Regions from separate parts of the Leptolyngbya sp. O-77 genome, predicted to be linked through region 1. Evidence: riboswitches for the same ligand, from Rfam matches in the RefSeq annotation. Region 1 holds a riboswitch; the other holds the start of a gene.
The links. A riboswitch is a leader RNA that binds a small molecule or an ion and turns the genes downstream of it on or off. The one in region 1 is predicted to bind thiamine pyrophosphate.
Positions count from the first base shown of each region.

Region 2: another riboswitch for thiamine pyrophosphate. It lies ahead of O77CONTIG1_RS20750 (sodium:solute symporter family transporter); the one in region 1 lies ahead of thiC (phosphomethylpyrimidine synthase).

Region 1 is NZ_AP017367.1:889,117-901,407, reverse strand. Features, by position in the region: gene O77CONTIG1_RS25960 (cobaltochelatase subunit CobN) at 1-585, opposite strand, end outside; gene O77CONTIG1_RS28305 (cobaltochelatase subunit CobN) at 603-887, opposite strand; gene O77CONTIG1_RS28300 (hypothetical protein) at 1,180-1,335, opposite strand; partial or broken gene O77CONTIG1_RS28295 (cobaltochelatase subunit CobN) at 1,371-2,039, opposite strand; partial or broken gene O77CONTIG1_RS26605 (cobaltochelatase subunit CobN) at 2,168-3,124, opposite strand; gene O77CONTIG1_RS03820 (hybrid sensor histidine kinase/response regulator) at 3,590-5,362, shown strand; gene O77CONTIG1_RS03815 (chlorophyll a/b-binding protein) at 5,534-5,740, opposite strand; gene O77CONTIG1_RS03810 (hypothetical protein) at 6,012-6,872, shown strand; TPP riboswitch at 6,999-7,096, shown strand; gene thiC (phosphomethylpyrimidine synthase) at 7,104-8,477, shown strand; gene O77CONTIG1_RS25945 (L,D-transpeptidase) at 8,567-9,259, shown strand; gene O77CONTIG1_RS03795 (Uma2 family endonuclease) at 9,314-10,057, opposite strand; gene argS (arginine--tRNA ligase) at 10,204-11,964, shown strand; gene O77CONTIG1_RS03785 (TIGR04222 domain-containing membrane protein) at 12,066-12,291, opposite strand, start outside.
Region 2 is NZ_AP017367.1:4,910,897-4,923,187, forward strand. Features, by position in the region: gene O77CONTIG1_RS20735 (pentapeptide repeat-containing protein) at 1-616, shown strand, start outside; gene O77CONTIG1_RS27265 (calcium-binding protein) at 1,201-4,011, shown strand; gene O77CONTIG1_RS20745 (DUF4126 domain-containing protein) at 4,033-4,656, opposite strand; gene O77CONTIG1_RS20750 (sodium:solute symporter family transporter) at 4,781-6,271, opposite strand; TPP riboswitch at 6,576-6,700, opposite strand; gene O77CONTIG1_RS20755 (Uma2 family endonuclease) at 6,791-7,507, shown strand; gene O77CONTIG1_RS24930 (hypothetical protein) at 7,561-7,731, opposite strand; gene O77CONTIG1_RS20760 (YkvA family protein) at 8,080-8,376, shown strand; gene O77CONTIG1_RS20765 (Na(+)/H(+) antiporter subunit B) at 8,597-9,259, opposite strand; gene O77CONTIG1_RS20770 (DUF4040 domain-containing protein) at 9,256-9,837, opposite strand; gene O77CONTIG1_RS20775 (monovalent cation/H(+) antiporter subunit G) at 9,912-10,298, opposite strand; gene O77CONTIG1_RS20780 (hypothetical protein) at 10,344-10,607, opposite strand; gene O77CONTIG1_RS20785 (cation:proton antiporter) at 10,604-10,930, opposite strand; gene O77CONTIG1_RS20790 (cation:proton antiporter) at 10,987-12,291, opposite strand, start outside.

The sequences.
Region 1 (12,291 bases):
CCGGAGGGTGCGAATTTTAGGCTTTTCGGGTAAGGCGTGGTCACCGAAATACACCTGCGGGGTTTGCCCCGTGAGGGCGCGGGTAGCCACCGTCATGCCGCCCTGAAACTGATAATAGTCGTCTGAATCGAGCAGGTCGTGTTCGCGGTTGTCCTGGTTGTGCAGCACGATTTGCAGGGATTTCAGGCGCGACTCAAAGGCTTCCGGCGCAGCTCTGCCTTCGCCCTGTCCTGTGTAGGCATAGCAGCTCCAATTGATATAGGCGCGGGCCAGGTCGGCGTCGGTTGTCCAGTTTTGCGCGTCGATTAGGCCCTGTAGACCCGCCCCGTAGGCTCCTGGCTTCGAGCCAAAAATTCGGTAGCGCGATCGCCCTTCTGCCTGCTCTGGGGTCAGCCCCGCTGCCTGCCACTGGGCCGCCTCTTGCCGCACCCGCGCCGCTAGGGGATTGTCTGCGGGCGGCTCATCAAGCTGAGAAACGACCGTCACCGCCTGGTGAAACAGATCGATCAGATTGGGAAACGCATCGCGGAAAAAGCCAGAAATTCGCAGCGTCACATCCACTCGCGGCCGTCCCAAAAGCGACACCGGCAAAACCTCGAAATCTACCACGCGCCGCGACGCGCCATCCCCACACCGGACGCACGCCCCAGCAGCGCCAGCGCTTCTGCCAGGTCGTCGCCGCCCGTCCGCATGGTCGCCGTGCCCCACATCGACAGCCCCAGCGTTTGCGGATATTCGCCGTTTTCCTGGGTATAGCGCTCGATCAGCGCCTCTGCTGCCCTGCGCCCCACGTCCCAGGCGCTTTCTGTGGGAATCGCCCGGATATCCACCGAGTAGAAATTGCGCCCTGTCGGCAGCACTTCGGGTCGCCCCCCGCGTCGGCGCACCAGAAGCCCCGCTGGGCACGTAGCGCCCCTCTAGCCCCCCCGCAACAGGTGACTAAGTTCCTGGGGGGTGGTGGCGCGGGAGGGCAGGGCAGGAGGGCAAAGGGGAGGAGATGACTGGCTTCGTGATCCGAGCGCGCTGTGACATGATACAGTTCCCCCAACTGGCTCTCCAATTGCTTGATCGACCTGAAGGGCGGCTTCTTGCTCGATCAGGTCGATTAGGTCGGCGGCGTTTCGAAGGATGGCGGGGTTGGGGGCAAGCTTGGGAACGGTGAGCGCCTGGTGAATTTGGTCAGGCGTGAGGGGGCTGGGCGGGATCGGCGGTGAGCGGGTCAACGTCGAGGTGCCAGTGTTGGGCGATCGCCCGTGTGAGGCCCGGATAGCGGGGGGGTGGGATGGCGGGCGATCGCCACCACCAGATCTCGCAACTGCCGTCCGCTGGGGGCATTGTCCTAAAATATGCAGCCCATCGCGGATCTGGGCTTCTTTGAGTTCGCATAGATAGGTGTCGAGGGTTGGGCAGGAGTGCCTCAATTTCCCTAGAATCGGCAGAGTCAGCCGTTAGCCCCCAAATCCTGCAAAACCTGGGTTTGCTGGAACAGGGTCAGGAGGCGATCGCGGATAACAGGTAGCCGCGATGGGGTCAAGGCTTTGCGCCTCGTAGTATTCATCCACCAGCGTCTCAAGCTGCTGGAGCGGGGCCGTAAAGTTCGGCGCGGGGTGAGGGGGCGGCGTCAGGTGGTCAATAATCACCCGCCTGGGGCGCGGGCGCTTTGCCTGGGAGCCTTCGCCCGGATCGTTGACGATAAAGGGGATAGAGATGGGGCAGCGGGCCCAGGGCAATTTCGGGATAGCAGGGTGGCCGAGAGCGCCACGCCCTTGCCAGGGTAGCCACTCCAGGTTGCCGTGCTTGCCCACATGAACGATCGCATGGGCCCCAAAGTGCGATCGCACCCAATGATAAAACGCCAGGTACGCATGGGTTGGCTCCAGGTCTGGCGCGTGGTAGTTTAGGCTGGGATCAAGGTCATAGCCACGACTGGGCTGGATACCGATAAAAAGATTGCCAAGCTGAATGCCGGGAATGGGAAGGCAGTCCTGGGAATCAGGACTCCCGCAGTCTCCCCAGCGATCGCCCAGTTGTTGCTGCACTGTCGGCGGCAGGGTTTGGAAATAGGCTTGGTAATCGCCCAGCGCAAGGGGATTGGGCAATGGGGGCGGTGCTGGGCTTCGGGGTCGTTGGTGGGGCCGGCGGTGAGGCGGCGGATCAGGTCGTCGCCTGTGGCGGGAATATCGCCCAGAGTGTAGCCCGCTTGCTTTAGAGCCTTCAGGATTTCGACGGTGCTGGCGGGGGTGTCGAGGCCAACGCCATTGGCGAGGCGGCCGTTGCGGGTGGGATAGTTAGCCAGGATCAGGGCAACGCGGCGCTCTGCGGGGGGCGTTTGGCGAAGGCGCACCCAGGCGGCGGCCAGATCGGCGACAAACTGGAGGCGATCGCCCACCGCTTCATAGCCCACCACATCGGTTTCTAACCCATCATGCCGCGTTTGCACCGTTTTGAACGACACAGCCCGGCTGATGATCCGCCCGTCTACCTCTGGCAGCGCCACATTCATTGCCACATCGCGCGGCGACAGCCCCCGGCTTTGCACCTGCCACTGTTCCCGCGTGCCACCGCTGAGAATCACCTGAAGCACAGGCACATCCAGTTGCGTCCACAAATCTACATCCGGCGCATTGTCTTCCAGTCGAGCCAGCGAAAAGCTCGTCGTGTTCAGCACTACCTGCACGGGTTCTTCGCTCTGCGGCTGGAGCAGCGTCAGCAGTTCTGCCTGGACTTCTGGATCGCGCAGTGAGGAGACAAACACCGGAAGCGGTCGCATTCCCCGCGCGGAGAGCATTTCGCACAGCGTGTCAATGGGCTGCGTGTTACCCGCCAGGTAGTGGGCCCGATAGAAGAGGAGGGCGGCGTTTGGGGCGGGTGGGGGGGCAGACGTCTGCTTGCAGGGTTTGTTGTAGCTCCCTGTTCCTGGATATATGCCGATTTTGGGAACAGGTCGGGGGGGCGGTGGGTTAAAAGTCTGCCCAAAGTATTCGTCAGACAAAAATAGGAGAGCGTTGATCCAGTTTTCTTGTCCGCCTTCGGTGAGGTATTGCCAGAGGCGATGAACCGCGGTGAGGGGGGCAGTGGAATGGCTAAGCAGGTCGGGGTCGGGGCGATCGTCTCCGGGCAGCACAAACAGCGTTGCGCCCGTTTGGGCAACGGTTTGTTTCAGCACGTCTAGCCCGTAGGGCCAGTAGGCGCGTCCACCCAGCAGGCGCAGAATAATGACCTGGGCCTTGTTGAGGACTTCTTCAGCGTAGGTGTCGATGCTGAGCTGCTGCTGAAGCTGAAGCAAGCTGGCAACGCGCAGGACGGGAACGCCAGTAGGCAGATGGGGCAGGGCATGGGCAAGGCTCTGGATATCTGTGTCGGCGGCAGTAAGAAAGACGATGGGCGCGGGGCGTTTGCTCCAGAAAAATCACGCCTTCGGTGTCGGGGATTCCAGCCGCCGGGGCTGGCAGCTAGTCGATGCATAGTATTGTTGAAAAGCTATGCTCTGCGGTAAACATCTTTCAAGATCCTTATGCCTTTCAGGGCCAGGCAGACTCGCAGGATACCATAATGAACGGTTGTTAAACCCTTGGTCTAGAGTCCTATCGTGTCCCCTGCATCTCGTCTCCAGGCAGCGGAGAGAGATATGTTTCCGTTCCTGCTGCACCAATCTGATATGCCCACGCCCGAACCGTCGGTTGATTCTCTGATTTTGCCGCTGGCAGTACTGCATCAGCTTCAGGATTTGCTTCAACAGATGGCGCTGTGGGTTCAGTCCTCCGGTCAGTCCTCTGGGGAGGTGCTGCTGTTGAATGCGACGACGCTGCCGTTAGCAGTGCAGGCGCGACTGCTGGATGGCAAGCAGTTTATGGTGCTGGTGTCTCGTCCGTTTAGTGTGCTGCTGAGCGGCTGGCGGGCGCAGGAGGGTGGTGTGTCTGGCGGGCCTGGCGATTTGGATGTTGCTGAGCGATCGCAGCGGGTGGATTTGACCTTTGAGCCGGGGGCGATCGCCACCTTTTTGCAGACGCTAAGCAAGGGGTGTGAGGCGGATGCAGACCTGATGGCGGAGCTACAGGCAGCGGGCGATCGCCTCCAGCCTAACGACCCACTCGCCCAAACGGAATTTACCCGGCGACTGGTGGCGCTGTTGACAAATCGCGTTCTACTGCCAGAGCGCTCGTCGCTGGAGCAGCAGGTCGTTGCCCGTACCCACGATTTGCAGGAGGCGGTGCTGGCCGCCCAGACTGCGAACCGTGCCAAGAGTGAGTTTCTGGCTGCGGTTAGCCATGAACTGAGAACCCCGTTGACCACCATTATCGGCATGTCTGCAACGCTGCTGCGCTGGTCTTTGGGAGAACTGAGTCCGCGCCAGCGCAGCTTTTTGCAGACGATTCACGACAGCGGGCAGCACCTGCTAGAACTCATCAACGACATCCTTGACCTGTCACAAGTCGAGTCGGGGCGGGCCGTGCTAAAGCTGAGTCCGTTTTCGCTGACGATGATTGCCCAGCAGAGTATGAAGGCAGTCGAAGAAACGGCGATGAAGCAGGGGGTGGAGCTAATTTTGGACTTGCGAGTTGACCCTAGCCGCGATCGCTTTGTAGCTGATCCGCATCGGGTCAAGCAAATTTTGCTGAATCTGCTCAGCAATGCTGTAAAGTTTACTGCCGCGGGCGGCAAGGTAACGCTACGGGTGATGACCGATCCTCAACACGCCATATTCCAGGTGATCGACACGGGCATCGGCATTCCCGAACAGCAGCGCCCTTTGCTCTTCCAGAAATTTCAGCAGCTTGATAGCTCCTACCAGCGGCTCTATCAGGGCACAGGCTTGGGGCTAGCGCTAACCAAGCAACTCGTGGATCTGCACGGCGGGCGGATTATGGTCGATTCTACGGTGGGCGTGGGGTCGGTGTTTACGGTTCAGCTTCCGACCCGCTCAAAAGACGATGCAGCGGAGGCGACTGCGCCCATTCCGGCCTTGGATGGGCTGGGGCGCACCATTTTGGGGCGGGTGGTGCTGGTAGAAAATGATGAGCTAACGGCTAACATCATCTGCGACATGCTGACGGCCGCTGGCTATCAGGTGGTGTGGGTCTTGGAGGGGTCTACTGCCTTTAGCCAGATCGAGCTACTCCAGCCCGATGCCGTCATCGTTGATGTGCAATCGCCCGAAAATGCGGGTGCAGAGTTGATTCATAACTTGCGCCACAGCCCCCTTACTCGGCACTTAAAGGTGATTGCCCTGGCAAGCGATGAAGCCTCACCCTATGCTGCACCCGCGATCGCCGCTGCCGACGCTTGTATCAATAAGCCGATTCAGCCGGAAGCAGTATTGCCGAGAGTGCTGTCTCTGATGGCGATCGCCGAAATGCCCTAGCCTTGATAATCAGGAACCCGCAGTCTCAAAAACATCCTAAAAAAACATCCTAAAAACGACAACGAGAGCCAGACAGAAAATCCCTGCCTGACTCTCCTAAGCCATCTCTCAGCTTAGAGCGCTGCTTAAGGTTTAAAGCGCTACCTTAGGGCGCACCTGCTAACCAAACCCTTAGAGGCTTTGCAGAAGGCTCACCAACCCTTGGTGAGTGAGAACTTCTAGGAGCAGCATCGATACAAATCCAATCATTGCCAGACGACCGTTGAGCTTTTCAGCATATTCTGTGAAGCCTGTACGCACTTCGCTGTCCACATACATTTGCGGCTCAACGGCGTAAATATTTTGTCTACCTTGTTCTTCGGTAACAACGCCTCTCATTGCAAATCTCCTAAAAATCCTATGTAAATTAATGTAACAGTTTCGCTAAGAATTGTAAACACTTTTCAGGGATGGCGTTTATAAAGGCGATCGCCATAGACCAGCAAACAAACAAACAAACAAAACAGATGACCAGCCAATAACATTGCCGACTATTGCAAGATAGATGCGTCATTTTGTTTCTTGGGATATGGTGTAAGCAAGCTATAATCCTCGCTTTAGCTAATTTCTTGGCAACATTGCTCGACGATACGAACCCTACTAAACCGTTATGACCCATTCAGCCCACGATCCCGCCATTCTGGATGCCGTGGCATTGCTCAACAGCTACGGGTTCGACATGGACGGCTTCGCGGCGGATTACTTGGTGAGCTATTGGGCGGTGAACCATCCGGCCCATTGGATTCGGGCAGCCATCGTGGAAGCGCTCTATCAAGGACGCTACCGAGCTGTGTCGGTGGGGCAGATCTTGGCCGTGTGGCGGCGGCGCGGGCAGCCTATTCTTCACTACACGCCGGATTTTGAGCGAGTGGTGAGCGGTCGATTCGGTGGATTTGCAGTGGCATCGTCAGCAGGTGCTTCGGTTTCACCTGCCCCCGTGTCTCAGTTGCCTGCTTCTCAAACGCCCGATCGCCAGAACCAGTCCAGCCCCGCCCTTTCATCGGAAGCTGCACTGGATGAGATTAGCGGTGAGAGGAGATCTGTAAATGCTGAAACACCTGCTGATCGTCCTGAGTCGATTGCAGCCCCCCCCGTTTCAGGCTCCCAATCAGACCTCCAATCAGCGTATCAATCAGACCCTCAACCGGCTTCGCAGTCGAGCAGTGTGTCTGCGGCAGACGACGATCAATCAGACGCATCGGGCCCAACCAAAGACGAAGATTCTTTCGGCTGGTGGGGGCGGGGCAGTGTGGCCCAGAACCCAATCCATCAGTACGTGCCGATTATTCCCCGCATTGAAGCGTCGGCGTTTTATGCCAAACTGCGGGCCGTTGCCTGTGGCGGAGATGAGGCTGGCGAAGCAGGCGCAGTCCTTGTGGCAGACAGTCAGCGGCTGGCCCAATCTTCCATGTTGCGGAATAGCCCGCTGCTGGACAGCATGGAGCAAGCCCAGTTGGGTGAACAGAACTAGGCGACCAGAACCAGACGCGACCAGGACTGAACACCTGCGATCGAACGTTTTGCATCGAACGTTTTGCAAAGAATTCCTCTGTTTTGCAATCGGTTGCTTGGATTCTCCTGCCAGGGATGGTATAACAAACGCAGCTAGGGGTGCCTGAGCGGTTCAGGCTGAGATTACACCCTGAGAACCTGAGACTGGTTAGCACCAGCGGAGGGAAGCTGTTTATCTGAGGAACCAAATATGAGAGCATCCTGGGTCGCCAAGCGACGCGGACAGAGCAACGTGTCTCAAATGCACTTTGCTCGACAAGGCGTTGTGACGGAAGAAATGCAGTTTGTGGCGGAGCGTGAGCAGTTGCCTGTGGAGCTGATTCGCTCGGAAGTGGCGCGGGGACGGCTGATCATCCCTGCCAATATCAATCATGTGAACCTGGAGCCGATGGGCATTGGCATTGCCACGCGATGCAAGGTGAATGCCAATATTGGCGCGTCGCCCAACTCTTCCAGTTTGCAAGAAGAAGTGGACAAGCTGAAACTGGCGGTGAAATACGGTGCAGACACGGTGATGGACTTGTCTACGGGCGGCGGCGATCTGGATGCCATCCGATCGGCGATTATCGCTGCGTCGCCTGTGCCCATCGGCACGGTGCCGATTTATCAGGCGCTAGAGAGCGTCCACGGCAATATTGAAAAGCTGACCCCCGACGACTTTTTGCACGTCATCGAGACGCACGCACAGCAGGGTGTGGACTACATGACGATTCATGCAGGAATTTTGATTGAGCATTTGCCGCTGGTGCGCGATCGCCTCACGGGAATCGTCTCTCGCGGCGGCGGCATCATCGCCCGCTGGATGCTGGCGCACCACCAGCAAAACCCGCTCTATACGCACTTTCGGGACATCATCGAAATTTTCAAAAAGTACGACGTATCCTTCAGCTTGGGCGACTCGTTGCGTCCCGGTTGCCTGCACGATGCATCGGATGCGGCCCAGCTTGCGGAACTGAAAACGCTCGGTCATCTCACGCGCAAAGCATGGGAATCGGACGTGCAAGTGATGGTGGAAGGCCCGGGCCATGTCCCGATGGATCAAATCGAATTTAACGTGAAAAAGCAGATGGAGGAATGCTCCGAAGCACCGTTTTACGTCTTGGGGCCGCTCGTCACCGACATTGCACCCGGATACGACCACATCACCTCGGCGATTGGCGCAGCGCTGGCGGGATGGCATGGTACAGCGATGCTTTGCTACGTCACGCCGAAGGAGCATTTGGGGCTGCCCAATGCAGAAGACGTGCGAAACGGGCTGATTGCCTACAAAATCGCTGCCCACGCCGCTGATATCGCCCGCCATCGCCCCCATGCCCGCGATCGCGACGATGAGCTTTCTCGCGCCCGCTACCACTTCGACTGGAATCGCCAATTTGAACTGTCGCTCGATCCAGAACGCGCCCGCGAGTATCACGACGAAACCCTGCCCGCCGACATTTACAAAACCGCAGAGTTTTGCTCGATGTGCGGGCCGAAGTTTTGCCCGATGCAGACCAAGGTGGATGCGGAAGCGTTGACGGAGTTGGAAAAATTCCTGGCAAAGGAGCCTGCGATAGGGCGATGAAGGGGATAGAGGGTTGGCGTTGTGTCTCTCCTGCGCCAATCCTCTACGACTTTCCACGCTCAACCCCTGGGCTATACTAGGCTCAGCTTTTGCGTGGGGAGGCGGTGGTGCTGGTGCGTGGCGTTCGGCAATTAGCAAGGCGGTCAGCGAGGCGGTTAGCAATACAGTTTGCGGCGGGGCTGGTTTCTCCGGCAATAGTAGGTCTGGTGGGGCTACGTCCGGCGATCGCCAATCCGGGGAGCTTGGTCGAGTGGGGGTCGCTGCGAACTGAACCCGTCGTAGCGCCTGTTTCGCCGCCGCCCAGCACCATCCCCGGTGCGCCCGCCGTGACCTGGCCCGATGTCCTCGACTTGGGCGCTGCTGAGTCGTTTGTGCCAGAGCCAGAAGGGCGATCGCCCCTGTCGCTGGTGGTCGATCTGAGCGATCGCCGTGTGTATGTGTACGAAGAGGAGCGGGTGAAAACCAGCTTTCGCATTGCCGTGGGGCGGGCGGGCTGGGAAACACCAACGGGTCGCTACGAGGTCATCAGCATGGTGGAACACCCCACCTGGCAGCATCCGTTTACGGGCGAAATCGTGCCGCCCGGAAATGGCAACCCGCTGGGAGTCCGCTGGATCGGCTTCTGGACAGATGGGAAAAATACCATCGGCTTTCACGGCACGCCCAACGAGGAGACGATTGGACGTGCTGCCTCCCACGGCTGCATCCGCATGTATAACGATGATGTGATTGCCCTATTTGAAATGGTGCAGGTGGGTACGCCAGTCCATGTGGTTCCCTAATCGGGTTCCCTGGCGCAGAGTCTTCTAAAGCAGAGTTTCCTGAAGCAGCATCTCCTAAATCTGTTTGCTGCGCCGCGCTGCCAACTGCTGCACAAACTCGGCATGGGCAGAAGACTGAATGCCAGTCTGCAACCCCTGCATCACCTGCATCATGTTTCCCCCACAGAGCGCCGCTACATCCAGCCACAACCCTGGAAAGATGCGGCTGCGAATCATGCCATCGGCATCAGGCGGCAGCGCAAGATATTCACCCTCATTCAAAGAGAACCAGTCCAGCCCGTTTTCTAAGCTCCGCCACACGATGTATTCTTGAACCCCGTTGCGGCGATAGACCTGTTTTTTAGTATGGAGGTCGATGGAGGCGCTGCTGGCGGCAATTTCGACAATCAGTTCTGGTGCGCCCTCAACATAATCGTCTTCGCTGATCCGAGACTGTCCGCCCGCTGCGGGGTCAATCAGCAGCACGATGTCGGGCTGGGGTTCATTATCTAGGTCGAGCCGCACAGTTGGGTTGTCGCCCATTTCAACTCCTGGCGTTGCCATTTCGTAAGTGCCTAACCAGGTGATCAGCCAACCGTGAGGTTTTGCGTGACTCTTAAAGCGGAGGGCGGCGGGCACGTAGACGACTCCTTCGATCAGTTCGGCTTTTTTGAGATGGGGCATCGCCTCGTAGCGCCGCTCAAACTCGGCCCGCGAGAGATGGTCGCCGTTTTCCAGGGGTGGCAGCTTGGCGGAGGGGGGCAAGGTGGGGCGATTCCCATAGGGATCGTTTCGCGAATCGCGCTGGGTCTGCGTCATGATCGGGAGAGTTAACGTTTGTATATAATCACTACGGATGAAGCGCGTCCTGATGAAGCGCGTTCTGAGACGTGGGATCAGCCGTTTCACCAGAATTCTTCCTATTGTACGGTTGCTGCTCGGTTCCTCTGCCTGCCTAAAACGCCATGAATTCTACCCTTGCACTGTTGAGAAGCCGATTAGAAGCTGCGCTAGTTGCGGCGTTTGGGCCGGATTTGGCTGATGCTGACCCGGTACTGGTACCTGCCAGCAATCCCAAATTTGGGGACTATCAGGCCAATGGCGCAATGGGCCTGGCAAAACGACTGGGCATGGCTCCGAGGGCGATCGCCACTCAGCTTCTCGACCACCTCGACGTGTCCGACCTGTGCGACCCGCCAGAGGTGGCCGGGCCGGGCTTCATCAACCTGCGGCTCAAGACCGAGTATCTAGAAGCGCAGCTCAAGGCAATCCAGGCAGACCCGCGCCTCGGTGTTACGCCCATAGCCAACCCCAAGCGCGTCATCGTCGATTATCCCAGCCCCAACATCGCTAAGGAAATGCATGTGGGGCATCTGCGCCCCTGCGTCATTGGCGATGCCCTGGCGCGAATTCTGGAGTTTCTGGGGCACGACGTGCTGCGGCTGAGTCACATCGGCGACTGGGGCACGCCCTTTGGGATGCTGATTGCCTATTTGCGCGAAGCCTATCCCGATGCGCTGGCGGGCGGCGAATTAGATCTGGGCGACCTGGCAACGTTTTACCGGGCCGCCAAAAAGCGGTTTGACGAAGACACGGACTTTCAGGAAGCCGCGCGGCTGGCAGTGGTAAAGCTTCAGGCGGGCGATCCAGAAACGATTCAGGCCTGGAAAGTGGTCTGCGATTTGTCGAATCGCACGAATCGCAAAATCTTTGACCTGATGGGCCTGTCGCCCAAGATTCAGGAGCGGGGCGAATCTTTCTACAACCCGCTTTTGCCGGATGTGATTGCAGAACTGGATCGACTGGGGCTGCTGGTGGAAGATCAGGGCGCGAAGTGCGTGTTTTTAGAAGGCTTTACCAACAAGGAGGGGAAGCCGCTGCCGCTGATTGTGCAAAAGTCGGACGGGGGCTATAACTACGCCACGACAGACCTGGCGGCGATTCGCTATCGCGTGACAGAAGACCGGGCACAGCGGGTAATCTATCCCGTTGGTGCAGAACAAATCAATCACTTTGCCCAGATTTTTCAGGTGGGCAAGCGGGCGGGCTGGATTACCGATGAAACGGAGTTTGTGCATACACCGCTGGGCAATATTTTGGGCGAAGACGGCAAGAAGCTGAAAAGTCGATCCGGCGAGGCGGCGCGGCTGGTGGACTTGCTGGAGGAGGCGATCGCCCGGGCCCGCGCAGACTTGGAAGCTCGCTTGAAAGAAGAGAACCGCACCGAATCTGAGGACTTCATCGCCCATGTGGCCAACGTCGTCGGCATTGGCGCAATCAAATACGCCGACCTCAGCCAGAACCGCACCAGCAGCTACATCTTCAGCTATGACAAGATGCTGGCGCTGCAAGGCAACACCGCGCCCTACATGCTTTATGCCTACGTGCGGGTGCAGGGCATCAGCCGCAAGGGTGGAATTGACTTCGAGGCGCTGGGGGATAATAGCCGGGTCGTGCTGCAAGACGAGGCAGAGTTTGCACTGGCCAAGTCGCTGCTGCAATTTGACGAAGTGCTGAGCGCGGTGGAGGCCGACCTGCTGCCCAATCGCCTGTGCGAATATCTCTTCGACCTCAGCAAGATCTTTAACCAGTTCTACGACTGCTGCCCGATTTTGCAGGCCGACGAGCCGCAGCGCACCTCGCGGCTGAGCTTGGCAGACCTGACTGCCCGCACGATCAAGCTGGGGCTGTCGCTGTTGGGGATTCAAGTCCTGGAGCGGATGTAAAAAACGAAGAGAGAAGAACGAAGAACGAAGAGAGAAGAACGAAGAGAGAAGAACGAAGAAAGATTCTTCCCTTTTCTCTCTTCTCTCTTTCCTCTTCGTTTCTAGCCGCCACAGCCGCCACAGCCGCCACAGCCGCCACAGCCACCGCCGCCGTCGCCGCCCCCTCCGCCGCTATCACCACTCCAGCCGTCACTACCCCAGGAAGGATATCCGCCGTTACTCCCGGTTGGGGAAGCAGAGAAGAACGCAGTCCGCAGGCTGGCGAAATCTTTACCGCGCAGTGCTGTTGTTCCTGCTAGGGCAACGAGGAACGTCAGTTGAGTGGGC
Region 2 (12,291 bases), 1.5 Mb from region 1:
GGGCGAGGCCAACTTGACCGGCGTGGATGCTCGAAATGCCGATATGCGGCGGGCTTACTTGGGCAATGCACGACTCAAGGATGCGCGGCTTCGCAATGCCAACCTGTCGCGGGCCAACCTGACCCGCACCGACATGCGCCGCGCCAGGCTGCAACAGACTGCACTCAATGATACTGACCTGACGGCAGCCAACTTGAGTGAGGCAAACCTGACGGCAGCCAGTCTGCTGCGGGCCAATCTGGGGCGGGCCCAACTGCCAGGGGCGACCCTGCAACGGGCAAACCTGCAATCGGCCAACCTACGGCGCTCTGACCTGACGGGGGCGAACCTGACCGACGCAAATCTAACGGGGGCGAGCTTGAACGGCGCAAAGCTGGACGGGGCGATTCTTTGCCGCACGACGATGCCCGATGGGGCGATCGCCCACGATGATTGCCCCGTTCCCCTCGATCCGTTCGCTCCCAATTCACCAACCACTCCCCGAAAGCTCCTGCCGCCCGCGTTTCACCCACAGAAGCCGCGCCTACTGGAACTCCCTCGCCCATGCCCACGCCCTGATTCGGAGTTTGCAAGTCGCAGTTTTGGATCGCATTTTCCCCATCAGGCTCCTCCGTAATCTTTGTGACCTGCTGCAATCAGCAGACTCGGCTTCATCAAGCTGGGATAATTTTGCGAATAATTCAGGAAATTTTTGAGAAATCGAGCAAATCCGCATTTGGGCGATCGCTCTTGTCTGTGTGGTTTGACGCAGACAATGGGATGCCTCCGCCAAAGAGTAATGCGGTTCTGTAAGCTCACTCGGCTTTGAACATCAAGCAACTGTGAGGTTAGCAACCTACAGACGCGGAGATTAACAGGTGTGAAGTCTTCTTAAAGAGTCGCGCAGAGAGCCGAAGCCATTTTCTGATAAGGGGTTGGGCGATCGCCCCTAGCATTTTAGGTGAAAAATCCAGTTCCCAAAGTTTTCGGAGGTCTTTGTCTAAAGCAGCACCGCACACTTTGTATTGTCAGGGTTTCTCATCTCCGGTATTTTGCCGAATTTATGCAGTTCTCCGGTCGTCCGCCCGGATTTCGGCAAGGGGGTCAGTACTAGAGATTGGCTCTCAGGGGTCAGCGGGTGGGAAGGGTGATGGGTCAAGGCCCGCGTCCTGTCGCATCCGCTTGCAGCCAGCTTTACGACAGTCTGGGAGGATTGCATTCATGCCAACAGCACGTTTGCCAACAGCACGTTTGGAGGAGGAGCGGTCAATCACAGGGCGATCTATAGAGCGATCGCTCGGCATCGGTCTAACCAGCATCAACGACTTTTCGCCCCAGCTTCCGTTTCTGGATCTGTTCAAAACCGCTCGCGCCTGGATTCCGCAAACTGAACAGGTCTGGGACACCCGTGAAACAGTGCTCAATCTGGATGCCCACGGCTGGCCCACCCGTCTGCCCACTGCCGCCAACGGCACGACCTACACCAAGCTCAGCACGCTGCTGCTGCGCGACATCCCCGGAGCCTATCGCCCCGGTCACTATGTGGTGATGTATGACGGGCAGGGCACGCTGGAATATGGTTTTAACGCCGCAAAACTAGAGAACCTGTCCCGGCCCGGCCGCGACGTAATCCAGGTCGATCCCGCCAAAGACGCGGGCATTCTGCTCTCGATCACCGCGACCGACCCGCAGAAAACGGGCGACTACCTGCGAAACATCCGCGTTTATCACGAAGATGACCTGCCCTTGGTGGCGCAGGGTTTGATTTTTAACCCCACGTTCCAGGAGCGGATTCGCAACTTTGGCACGCTGCGGTTTATGGACTGGATGGAGACCAACGATTCCACCCAGCGCGAGTGGCGCGATCGCCCCAAACCGACCGACGCAAGCTGGGCCTGGAAGGGCGCATCGGTGGAAACAATGGTGGCCCTGGCGAATGAAATGCAGGTGTCGCCCTGGTTCAACATGCCGCACCAGGCAACGGATGAATACATCGCCAACTTCGCCGCCTACGTGCGCGACCATCTCGACCCCAACCTGCGAGTGTATGTGGAATTTTCCAACGAGGTGTGGAACTGGCAGTTTGAGCAGGCCCACTATGCCCAGGCGCAGGCCGAAGCCCGCTGGGGCAAAGACGTGCAGGGCGGCTGGATGCAGTGGTACGGCATGAGGGCGGCGCAGACCGCCAAGATCTGGAAGGACACCTTTGCAGAAAAGAGCGGTGGCAATCGCCTTGCAGCGCAAGATCGCGTCATCGCTGTGCTGGCTACGCAAACGGGCTGGAAGGGGCTAGAAACCTATGCGCTAAACACGCCCGCCTGGGTTGCTGAGGGCAACGAACCCGCCTGGAAAGCCGTCGATGCCTACGCCGTTACGGGCTACTTTGGCAACAATCTGGGCAGCCCCACCCACGCCAACACGGTGCGCTCTTGGCTCTCGGAACCCGACGGCGGCTTTGCCAAAGCCTTTCAGCACCTCCGCGAGGGCGGCCTGCTGGGCGACAGCAAAGATTCCGTCAAAGACACGATCGCCCTATTTAAGTACCATGCCGACGTGGCCAAGCGCCACAATTTGCAACTGGTGGCCTACGAAGGCGGGCAGCACATCGTCGGCACGTCGGGCATCGAAAACGACGCGCAGTTGACCGAGTTTTTCATTGCGCTCAACCGTCGCCCCGAAATGGGTGAACTCTATCAACAACTGCTCGACGGCTGGAAAGAGTCAGGCGGCACGCTGTTCAATCATTTCGTCGATATTGCCCGCCCCAGCAAATGGGGCAGTTGGGGCATGATGGAGAGCCTTTATCAGACCGATGCGCCCAAATATACCGCCCTGCAAGCCTTCATGAGCGCCAATCCCCGCTGGTGGGCAGAACCAGACTTGGGCACTGTGTCGCCAGAACCACCCCGCCCGTCTGACCCGCTGAACCTAGCGGGAACCGACGGCAACGATCGGTTAATCGGCGGCGACGGCAGCGACACGCTGATGGGTGGTGCGGGCGACGATACGCTGATGGGGCACGATGGGGGCGATCGCCTCGACGGGGGCCCTGGGGCCGATGAGCTAGTCGGCGGCAAGGGCAATGATACCTACAGGGTGGATCATGCGGGCGATCGCGTGATTGAGCAAGCCGACGGCGGCATCGACACTGTGGAAGCCAGCATCAGCTACACTCTGCCCGACCCTGTAGAAAACCTGACGCTGAAGGGCACAGCGCTAGAGGGCATCGGCAACGCACTGCGTAACGGGATGTTGGGCAATTCCCGCAGCAACATGCTGAGGGGCATGGGCGGCCACGACCGGATGCGCGGCTTCGACGGACACGACTGGATGGATGGGGGCAGCGGCAACGACACGCTGGAGGGCGGTCGCGGCAACGATACCTATGTCGTAGCCAGCCTCGGCGATGGGGTCATCGAACTGCTCAGGGCAGGAGCTGATACGATCATCGCTCTAGTGAGTTGGGTGCTGGGCAATCCTGTAGAAAACCTCACTCTCAGCGGCGATGCCCTCACGGGGCGCGGCAATGGGCTGAGCAATCTGATCATTGGCAATGGAGCCGATAACCTGCTCTTGGGGGGGGGCGGCGGCGACACCCTGCGCGGCGAGGGCGGGAATGACACGCTCAAAGGGGAAGCCGGAAATGACGTGCTGATCGGCAATGCGGGGAACGACCTGCTGGTGGGTGGCGTAGGACGTGACACGCTGACTGGCGGCGCAGGTCGCGACTCCTTTGACCTATCTACCACCCGCAGCGACGGACTGGACACGCTGATTGACTTTCGCCCCGGTGAAGATGTGCTGCGGGTTCCCGCCGCCGAGTTTAATCTCGCAGATTTAGCAGGGACATTGCCCACAACGCTTCTACGCCAAGGCACGCGGGCCGTTCGAGAAGGCGATCGCTTCATTTACGACCGCAGCACGGGCAACCTGTTCTTTGACCCCGACGGCAGCGGCAGCGCTCCCCAGGTGCAGATTGCTCAACTCCCCATTGGCGCGGCGCTAGCGGCGACGAATATCCTGGTGATTTAGCAGCGTGTTTTAGCAGTCGCTTCAGGTGGACGGGGGCAGCATGTCGGAATCAGGCGCAGGTAATTCCGTCGCGGGCTGTCCCAGCAGCCCTGTCCGCACTCGCAGCCATAGCCGCCCCAATAGCCCCAACAGTCCTAGGAGCAAGCCGATCGCTGCGCCCGGAAGGGCGATCGCCAGCACCGACAGCACCACCGCGATCAGGATTTCCAGCGACGTAATCAAAAAATTCGCCAGTCCGCCTGTGAAGATTGTGGTTAACTGCCGCGAAAACCCCGACAGCCCCCGCATTGCGCCGGCCGCACCACCCCCCGCCAAAATCGCCAAACTCCACCCCAAAAACGGGTCTAGCCCGCTGGAGAACGCCGCCGTCAGCAGTGTCCCCGCAATAATCGACGCGGGAAAGGCAACCAAATCCAGCAGCGTATCCAGCCAGGGCACAAAGTAGGCGATCACCTCCACCAGCACCGCCACGCCCAGCGTCAGGAGGGCTGGGAACGAATCCACCCACTGCAAATCGGGCGTGACGGGGAAATGCCCAAATAGCGCCGCCATGCTCAGCACCAAAAACGGAACCAGCAGCCGAAAGCCAGCCGCCGCGCTGAGGCCGATGCCGATGCAGAGGTCGATGATGAGGTTCCAGTCCATTTAGGGGGGTCGGCGTAGTGCAGGGCTGAGGTCGTGGAGGCTTGGGGTACAGATGCTTGACTGGCAGTTTAAAAATTACAAATCCAAAAATTACAAATCCAAAATCAAGAATTGCTGGAAGCCCCTACTTGCTGATGTTAATCTGATCGGGTGCGAGAGCGGCGTAGGCGCGGCTACGATCGCCCAGGGTGGCAAAATCAAATTGTGCCGCACGAGGGGCGATCGCACTTCCAAGGAGGGCTATTCCAGCAGAAACGGCGATCGCCACGGCAAAGCTCACCAGCAGGTCGCCCGCAAAGGGCAGACTGTTCCAGGGCGAAAAGTCGGGCTTTGGGAAAAACAGGGCACCCGCGCCGATGCCTGCGATCGCGCTGAGGAACGCCGTTTTGCCTGTGATGCGGCGAGAGTAGAGGCCCCAAACGACCGGAAACAGGGCTCCGGCGCAGACCAGATCCGCCAGCAGAAACAGATACAGCACGTCGAAGCCCCGCGCTGCGATGGCGATCGCCGGAAGCCCCACTGCCACCGTTAGCAGCCGCGACGCTCGCAGCAGTCCGCTGGTCTGCATTTGCGGAAACAGGCGAATCAAGTCAATGGTAAACACGCTGGCAATGCCATTCAGCAAAGAAGACAGCGTACTCATCACCAGCGCCAGCGCCAGCACCAGCACCAGCACCGTGAACCACAGCGGCAAAGCAAGCTGCTGCAACAGAGAAAAGAAAGCGCGATCGTCCGTGAAGCCCAAGCTGGCCGCCAGCAGCCCCAGCGCCCCCGCTACCATCAGCAGCGGCAGAATGATCACGGCGGAACCCAGAAACGATTGCTGTACGGTCTTGTCGGTGCGGCTGGCGTAGACCCGCTGCCAGTTTGCCTGGTTAAACACCTCAGCAGCAACAATTGCCAGCACCAGGGTTGCGCCAAACTTGATGCCGTCTATATTTCCCAGCGAGAGTAACTGGGGTGCATTCAGCCGCACGGGTTGCAGTGCCGCTTCCCAGCCGCCCATCGCCACCAGCGCTACCCCAAAGCTGATTAGCAGCAGCGGCACCATCACCGCAAACTGGATCGCGTCGGTGAAAATCGTTGCGCCCAAGCCGCCGTAGGTGGTGTAGACGAACGTTGCGGCGATGACCACCAGCGCCGTCCAGCCGAGGGGCACGTCTGCTAGGATTTGCACCGCTTTGGCGATCGCCGTCAGTTCTGCCGCCAGGTAGATGAACATATAAAACACAATCACGCCCAGCGCTAGCAGATACATCGCATTGCCAAAGCGATACAGCACAAACTCGTTGAGCGAGTGACCCTGCGGCAAAATTCGGCGCAGGCGCGGGCCGATTTGGGTAAACAGCGCCAGCGGAGCCGCTGACCCCAGGCAATAGCCAACGATGCCCGCAATGCCGCTGCTGGCTCCCACCTGGGGCGGACTAAACAAAATCCACACGCCCAGCGCCGACGCAACCACAGTGGCAAACGACATCCACGGGCCAAACCGATTGCGGCTGACCATGTAATCTTCTAAGCTCATCGTCTGCTGGCTAGCCCGCACCAGCCCCAGCAAGGCAAACCCGCCCGCCGTCGCCAGCGTCACCAGCAGTGCCACAGATTGAACCGACATGCTCAAACCCTCCTCTGGGAATTGTTCGGTAAAGTCGCTAGAGGCTGGTTTGGTCTTGGGGATTGTCGCAGCTTGTTTGCAAGCGAGTGTCGCTGAATCTAGTCTGTCCTTGCAGGTTTTTGCCAGGATTTACGCAAGCCCTCGTGAATGCAACTCGGATGCTTGCGCGAATTGACCGGACTGATGTTGAAGACGCGATCGCGAACGGTGACGTGAATAGATTGGAGGGCAGCTTGGGGTAGGGTAGAGGGCGATCGCCCCCACCCATTTCACTCACCTAATTCTGCCAACCCTTCGGATGTCGTCGATGCAAACCTCGCTTCCCTCCGCTGGCATAACCCAGTCTCAGGTTCCAAGGGTGTAATCTCAGCCCGCTCTGTCTTGATTCATGTCTTGATTCAGACAAGGCAGGCACCCCTAGCTTGAGAAGCATTCTATCATTGAGCGACCGTTTCTCAGCCGCTAGAATCAAGTCACGCGCTCTCAAGCCCCTCGCGCTGTTGCTCTCACTCCGCTGCCATGCTTAAGTTCTACGATCCGCGCCTCTGCCTGCCCTCGTCCGAAGAACTGCCCGACTCCGACGAAACGCCCGTGGATAACGAACTCCAAGACCTGATGCCCGGTTTGTTGAAAGCAATCCTGGCCCAGATCTGGGCCGATCGGCAGGACTGGTTTTTTGGCGTAGACATGGGCATCTACTACGACCCGGAGGAGCCAGCCATCGTCCCCGACGGCTTTTTGAGCCTGGGCGTGGAGCGGATTGTAGACGAAGAATTGCGCCTTAGCTATGTGCTGTGGGAGGAGCAGAACATCGTTCCAGTGCTGGTGCTGGAGGTTGTCTCGCGCAAGTATCGGGGCGAATACAGCAGCAAAAAAGCCTTTTATGCTGAGATGGGCGTGAAATACTACGCCGTTTATTCCACGCGCCGCCGCCGCAAACCGCCGCTAGAAATCTACCGCCTGCAAGACGGTGTGTACACGCTCCAGCGCGACAATCCCCTGTGGATGCCGGAAATTGGGCTGGGGCTGGGGCGCGATCGCGGCACGTACCTAGGCATCACGCGGGAATGGCTGTACTGGTATTCTGAAGCGGGCGATCGCTACCCCACGCCTGAAGAACGCGCAGCCCAGGCAGAAGCAGAACTCGCTGCCGAACGCCAGCGCACCCAGCTCCTCCTGGAGCAACTGCGGCGGCGCGGCATCGACCCGACGGAGCTACTGGAAGGACTGGAATAGGGCGATCGCCCACTAGCATTGTTCAGCTTACGGCCCTGATTTGCGAATCAGGCTCAGCGGCTGAGCCAATGCCAGTGCTGATAGTTGGGATGCAGATGGCGCGGCAGGGCAAGATGGCGGATGGAGCCTAGTTCATGGCGATCGCCCGCGATCACGGGCAGGCGATCTCGAAGTGAAGCATCAGAAGCAAGCAAACTGGAGCAGTCAGATTTTAGATTTCGCATTGCGAACCTCCTGGTAAATCAACGATCAGGAGGCACATCCAAACCTGTCACCATGCTTGATGCAGCCAAGTATGGCGAACTTGGGCAGCAGGGGCATGTGCGAATCTTTTTTTGTGCCTTGGGGGGCAGCCGTTTCAGCGTTCAAACAGGCTGAAAAATTGGCTCACCTCTAATCATATCGAATAAACTTCCATTTTGTATCTTAAGCTACAGAAGCTTGGAACGCATCCTCCTGCGGAGCTAGACCGAGAGTGGGTGGGGTTCCTATCCCAACGCAGACGGTTTTTCCCACTCTACAGCGCAGGCACAATCTCGCAGAATGAAGATGTTGAGTAAAGGACATTCCCGATGGCGTTCTCCCTGCAAAGTCTCTACGACTGGTATCGCGATGTCATTCGCAATCCCAAATACCGCTGGTGGATTATCTTAGGCACGATTGCATATATCGTTATGCCGTTTGACATCGCGCCCGATTTCATTCCCATCATCGGTCAAATTGATGATGCGATCATTATCACGCTGCTGTTCACAGAAGTTTCTCAACTGCTGATCGAGCGCGTGAAAAACAAGAAAGAAGTGGTGGATTCTGAGCAGGTTGCGTCTGCGGACACGCCTGTAGATGTGCAAGCAGTGTCCATCGACTAAGATTTCATCTTCTCGTCGTTGCTACTGAAAGCGTCTGTTCTAGAAACAGGCGATCGCCCTTCACAATTAAGTTTTTTCCCAGCAATCGAGAGCGAAGGGTGAGGCTTCGAGATAAAAACTCAGGCTAGAGTTGTTGCAGAGAGTCGATTCTCAACTTGGAATCGGCTCTCTGCTTGTATTACAAGAATTTGACTCTCAAAGCCTTGATTGTTAAGCCTTGCTACAGCAAACCTCGATAGCGGATAAATACTAAGATGACTGCCCAGGAACCCAGCGCCACTTTCAGCGCCACCAAAATATTCAGAATGGGAATCACGCCGCCGCTAACCAGGCTGCCCAGTTCGCCGTGCGGCAGTTCGAGTCCCACCAGCGTCATCACAGCTAGCACGATGAAAATCATCACCGAGATTTTTTCCCAGCGGGCGGTGTGCCAGCGTTGGTAGATGCTCTGCATCAGTTCTGAAGAGGATGTGATTGCCACCAGTCCGATGGCCGTGCCGCCTGCCACACCAGCCGCAAAACCGCCGCCGGGGCTGAGGTGTCCGCGAATCGCCAGTTCAATGCCCACCAGGGCGGCGATCGTCGCGCCCAGCCGCGCCAGCACGATGGAGGGTTCGTCGGTAAAGCGGCGAAACTTAGCCGAAGGCTTTTCGTTTGCCAGTAGGAAATAGGCTCCCATGATAGCAATGGTGAACACCACGACTTCAAAGATGGTGTCGTAGAGCCGATTGCGAAAGATGATGCCCGTGACGGCGTTGGGCACGCCGCTATCTTGCACGATGGCTTCAACGATGGAAAACTCCAGTTCACTAGGGGCAGGCTGGGGCATCAGCAGGATTTTCAAAAAAATGGCAACGCCTGCCAGCAGATAAATCCAGATCATGGCTGCTTTGCTCCGGGAGTGGGTGGGCCAACGTAGGCGATCGCCGGGGAAGACGGCAACTCGGCTTGCAAGATGTCGTAGATGCGGCGGAGGCGCGTGGCTGTCTGGTAGGCCGTCTTGACCGCGACATCGTGCGGGGTAGATGAGTCGTCTGCCTCAAGCTGGGTGCAGGTGAGATGCACCTCCTTTTCGAGGAGCGCCTGCTGCAAATCTTCTGGGCTGAGATAGGGAATTAGCTCCAGTCGCAGATGGTATTTCCCAAATGTGATCCGGAGGTCATCGATGAGCGACTTGAGGGGAGATTCAATCGGCAAGGGCGATGATGGATTGGAGGGTTGGTCAGATGCCTCTGGCAACAGGCGAAGGGCGATCGCCTCATCCTTTAGCACGCCCAGCCGCAGCACCATTGAGGAACGGACGGCCACCGCGTAAAGCGTTACCGCCAGCATCGTGCCCACCATTGCCTCCGTCAGCGCCACATCTGCTGCGCCCAGCAGCGTGTATACCAGGGCCGCCACTGCGCCCAGAATGCCGCGAATCACCAGCGCATGGTAGGGATTCACCTGAAACACCAGCATGGCAGCGGACAGAGGCAGAAGCGCCGTAATTGCGTACACGTATTCGTCGTGGGGTCCGAATATGCTGTGTGGCATCATGCGTCCCCCCGATCAGTCTGCGGCTCGTTCGTCAAGCTACTCGTCATGCTGCTAAACGGCTCTACAGCCTCTCCCCAGCGTTCTTCGGCGGGCAGGTCGCTGGCGCAGTAGGCCAGCACATAGCCCAGCATGGTGTTCCATAGCGCCAATGAGAAGATGGCCAGCAGCAGCAGCGGCCACTCGCGGGGAATTTTTAGCAACAGCCCAAAGACGATGCTGAGCGACCCCAGCGTGTCGGCGATCGAGAGGCTGTGCAGCTTGTAAAGAACAGAGCGATCGCCCACCAGCGGCCAGGTACCCCAAAACCAGAAGACCAGCCCCAGCCCGATGCAGCCGTAGCTTAAAACATTGACCAAAGTGTTAATCACTGGTGCGTTGATCATGACAGGTTTCTAATCAGATGCGGTGCAATTTGGGGTGGTTTTTTTCTAAAGGGTTTGCGAGAGATCGTTCAACCGCTTGATGACGTGAGCCAGCAACATCAAGCCTGCATTTCCCACACTGAGAATTAGCACACCTACTACGCCAATCATCCAGTCGTCTTGCAAAATCGACACGATCAAAATCATGATCGAAGTTTTGGTGGCGATGCTGGCAAAAGCCAACATTTTCTGCCAGATATTATCGTCTTGCCACGCTTCGTAAATTGGGATCAGCAGCGCCGCCAGCATAATCATGAGTATCAAGTTCATGATCCGCTCCCCCGCTTAACACGATGCACTTCAAACCATCCCGCTTCGTGATATTTCAACACAATGGTTTTGGGTGTGAAGGTAATCAGAAAAATGTCTAGAAACAGAAGATGGGGCGATCGCCGAGGCTGCACATGCTGCAAGACAATTTCCTCCCGTTTGTGGGGACGAAGAATCATCTCCAAGGCTTCGGCATAGGCTTGAGGAATAGATGCGAAAACCTTGAACACCACCCGCAGCCATTCGCTGAGGCGGTCGTCTCGGCCGGTATCACCCCGGGGCAGCAGCAGCGCCACAGTCACGCCGATCACGATATTTGCCAAGCTCAAATTTGCGGTGAGCAAAAACCAAATTGTGAGCCTTAAGATAAGCTGCCGAGCTAGTTTGCCACCCATGCAAAGACCATCCAGAATACGAGGATTAACATTAAGCTCATGCCGCCGATTAAATGCTCAAACTTTTCAGCCGTGCGGGGAAGTTTGACATTTGCTTGCCGGAAGATCAGCTTGTGGACAATCCAGGCAATTCCAATAATGAGCAGCGGCTTCAGGATATTTTCGACCGTATACGCTTCGTAGTAGACCGCATTAGCCAGCACCAATCCACCCAGTAGCAACAGCATCGCCGCCCAAAATCCGGGCTTGAGCGGCTGGCTCTGGGAGTCTGGTGGAAATGAGCGATGGGGCAGAAAGATAAATTTTGCAAAGGCGATCGCCGTTCCGACGGCTGCCAGATTCATGCCAACGACCTGCCACGGCAGCAGGCTTTTCATCGTCAGCACTTTTGCGCCAAAGCCCGACAGCAGCGGAAACCCAGAAATTGAGAAACTAGCGATCGCCAGCGCAATCCACAGCGACCTGCGAATCGGCACCTGGTGTAGCTCCTTGAAACTGCGACTGGGCAGGTTGCCTGCCAGCAAGAATAAGGACGACTTCACCAGTCCGTGCGTCAGCGCATAGAAGCCGCCCACCTCCGGTGCCGCCAGCACAAAGCCCAACTGCGAGACAGTGCTAAACGCCAGCAGGCGCTTGGTGTCTTTTTCAAACACTGCATAGGCTACGCCCAGCAAGGCCCGTCCCCCACGCCAAACACCCGCACCATCGGGGTCGATTTCCGGCAGCAGCAGGGCACAGCGCATCAGCGGGTAAATCCCTGCCTTCACCACCACGCCCGACAGCAGCGCCGACACAGGCGATTCTGATTCGGAATGCGTGAGTGGCAGCCACAGCCCTGCCACAAACACACCGCCCTTGACCAGCAGCCCCAGAAAAATCAGGGCGATCGCCTCTAGTGGCGCACGGCTCAGCCCGCTGTAGGCAAAGGAGTGATTCGCTTGGTAGACCAGCACCGCCCCCATCAGGTAAAACAGCATTGCCGTATTGCTGACAAAGAGATAGCGCAAGCCCACCCAAATCGAGCGATCGCTCCGGGGATAGGCAATCAGCAGAAACGCCGCAATGCTGATTACCTCCAGCGCCACGTAGAGACTCATAAAATCAGCACAGGCAAACGCTGCGTTGACGCTGCCGTGCAAAATCGTGAGCTGAGTATAAAAAAACGCCGACTTGCCTGTATCCCAGCAGTAGAGAATCACGGCTGCGGTCACCAGCGCGTTGGTGAAAATGAAAAATCCGCTGAGCGGGTCGAGTAGCAGCGTCACGCCAAACCGATCCAGCAGCCCAAA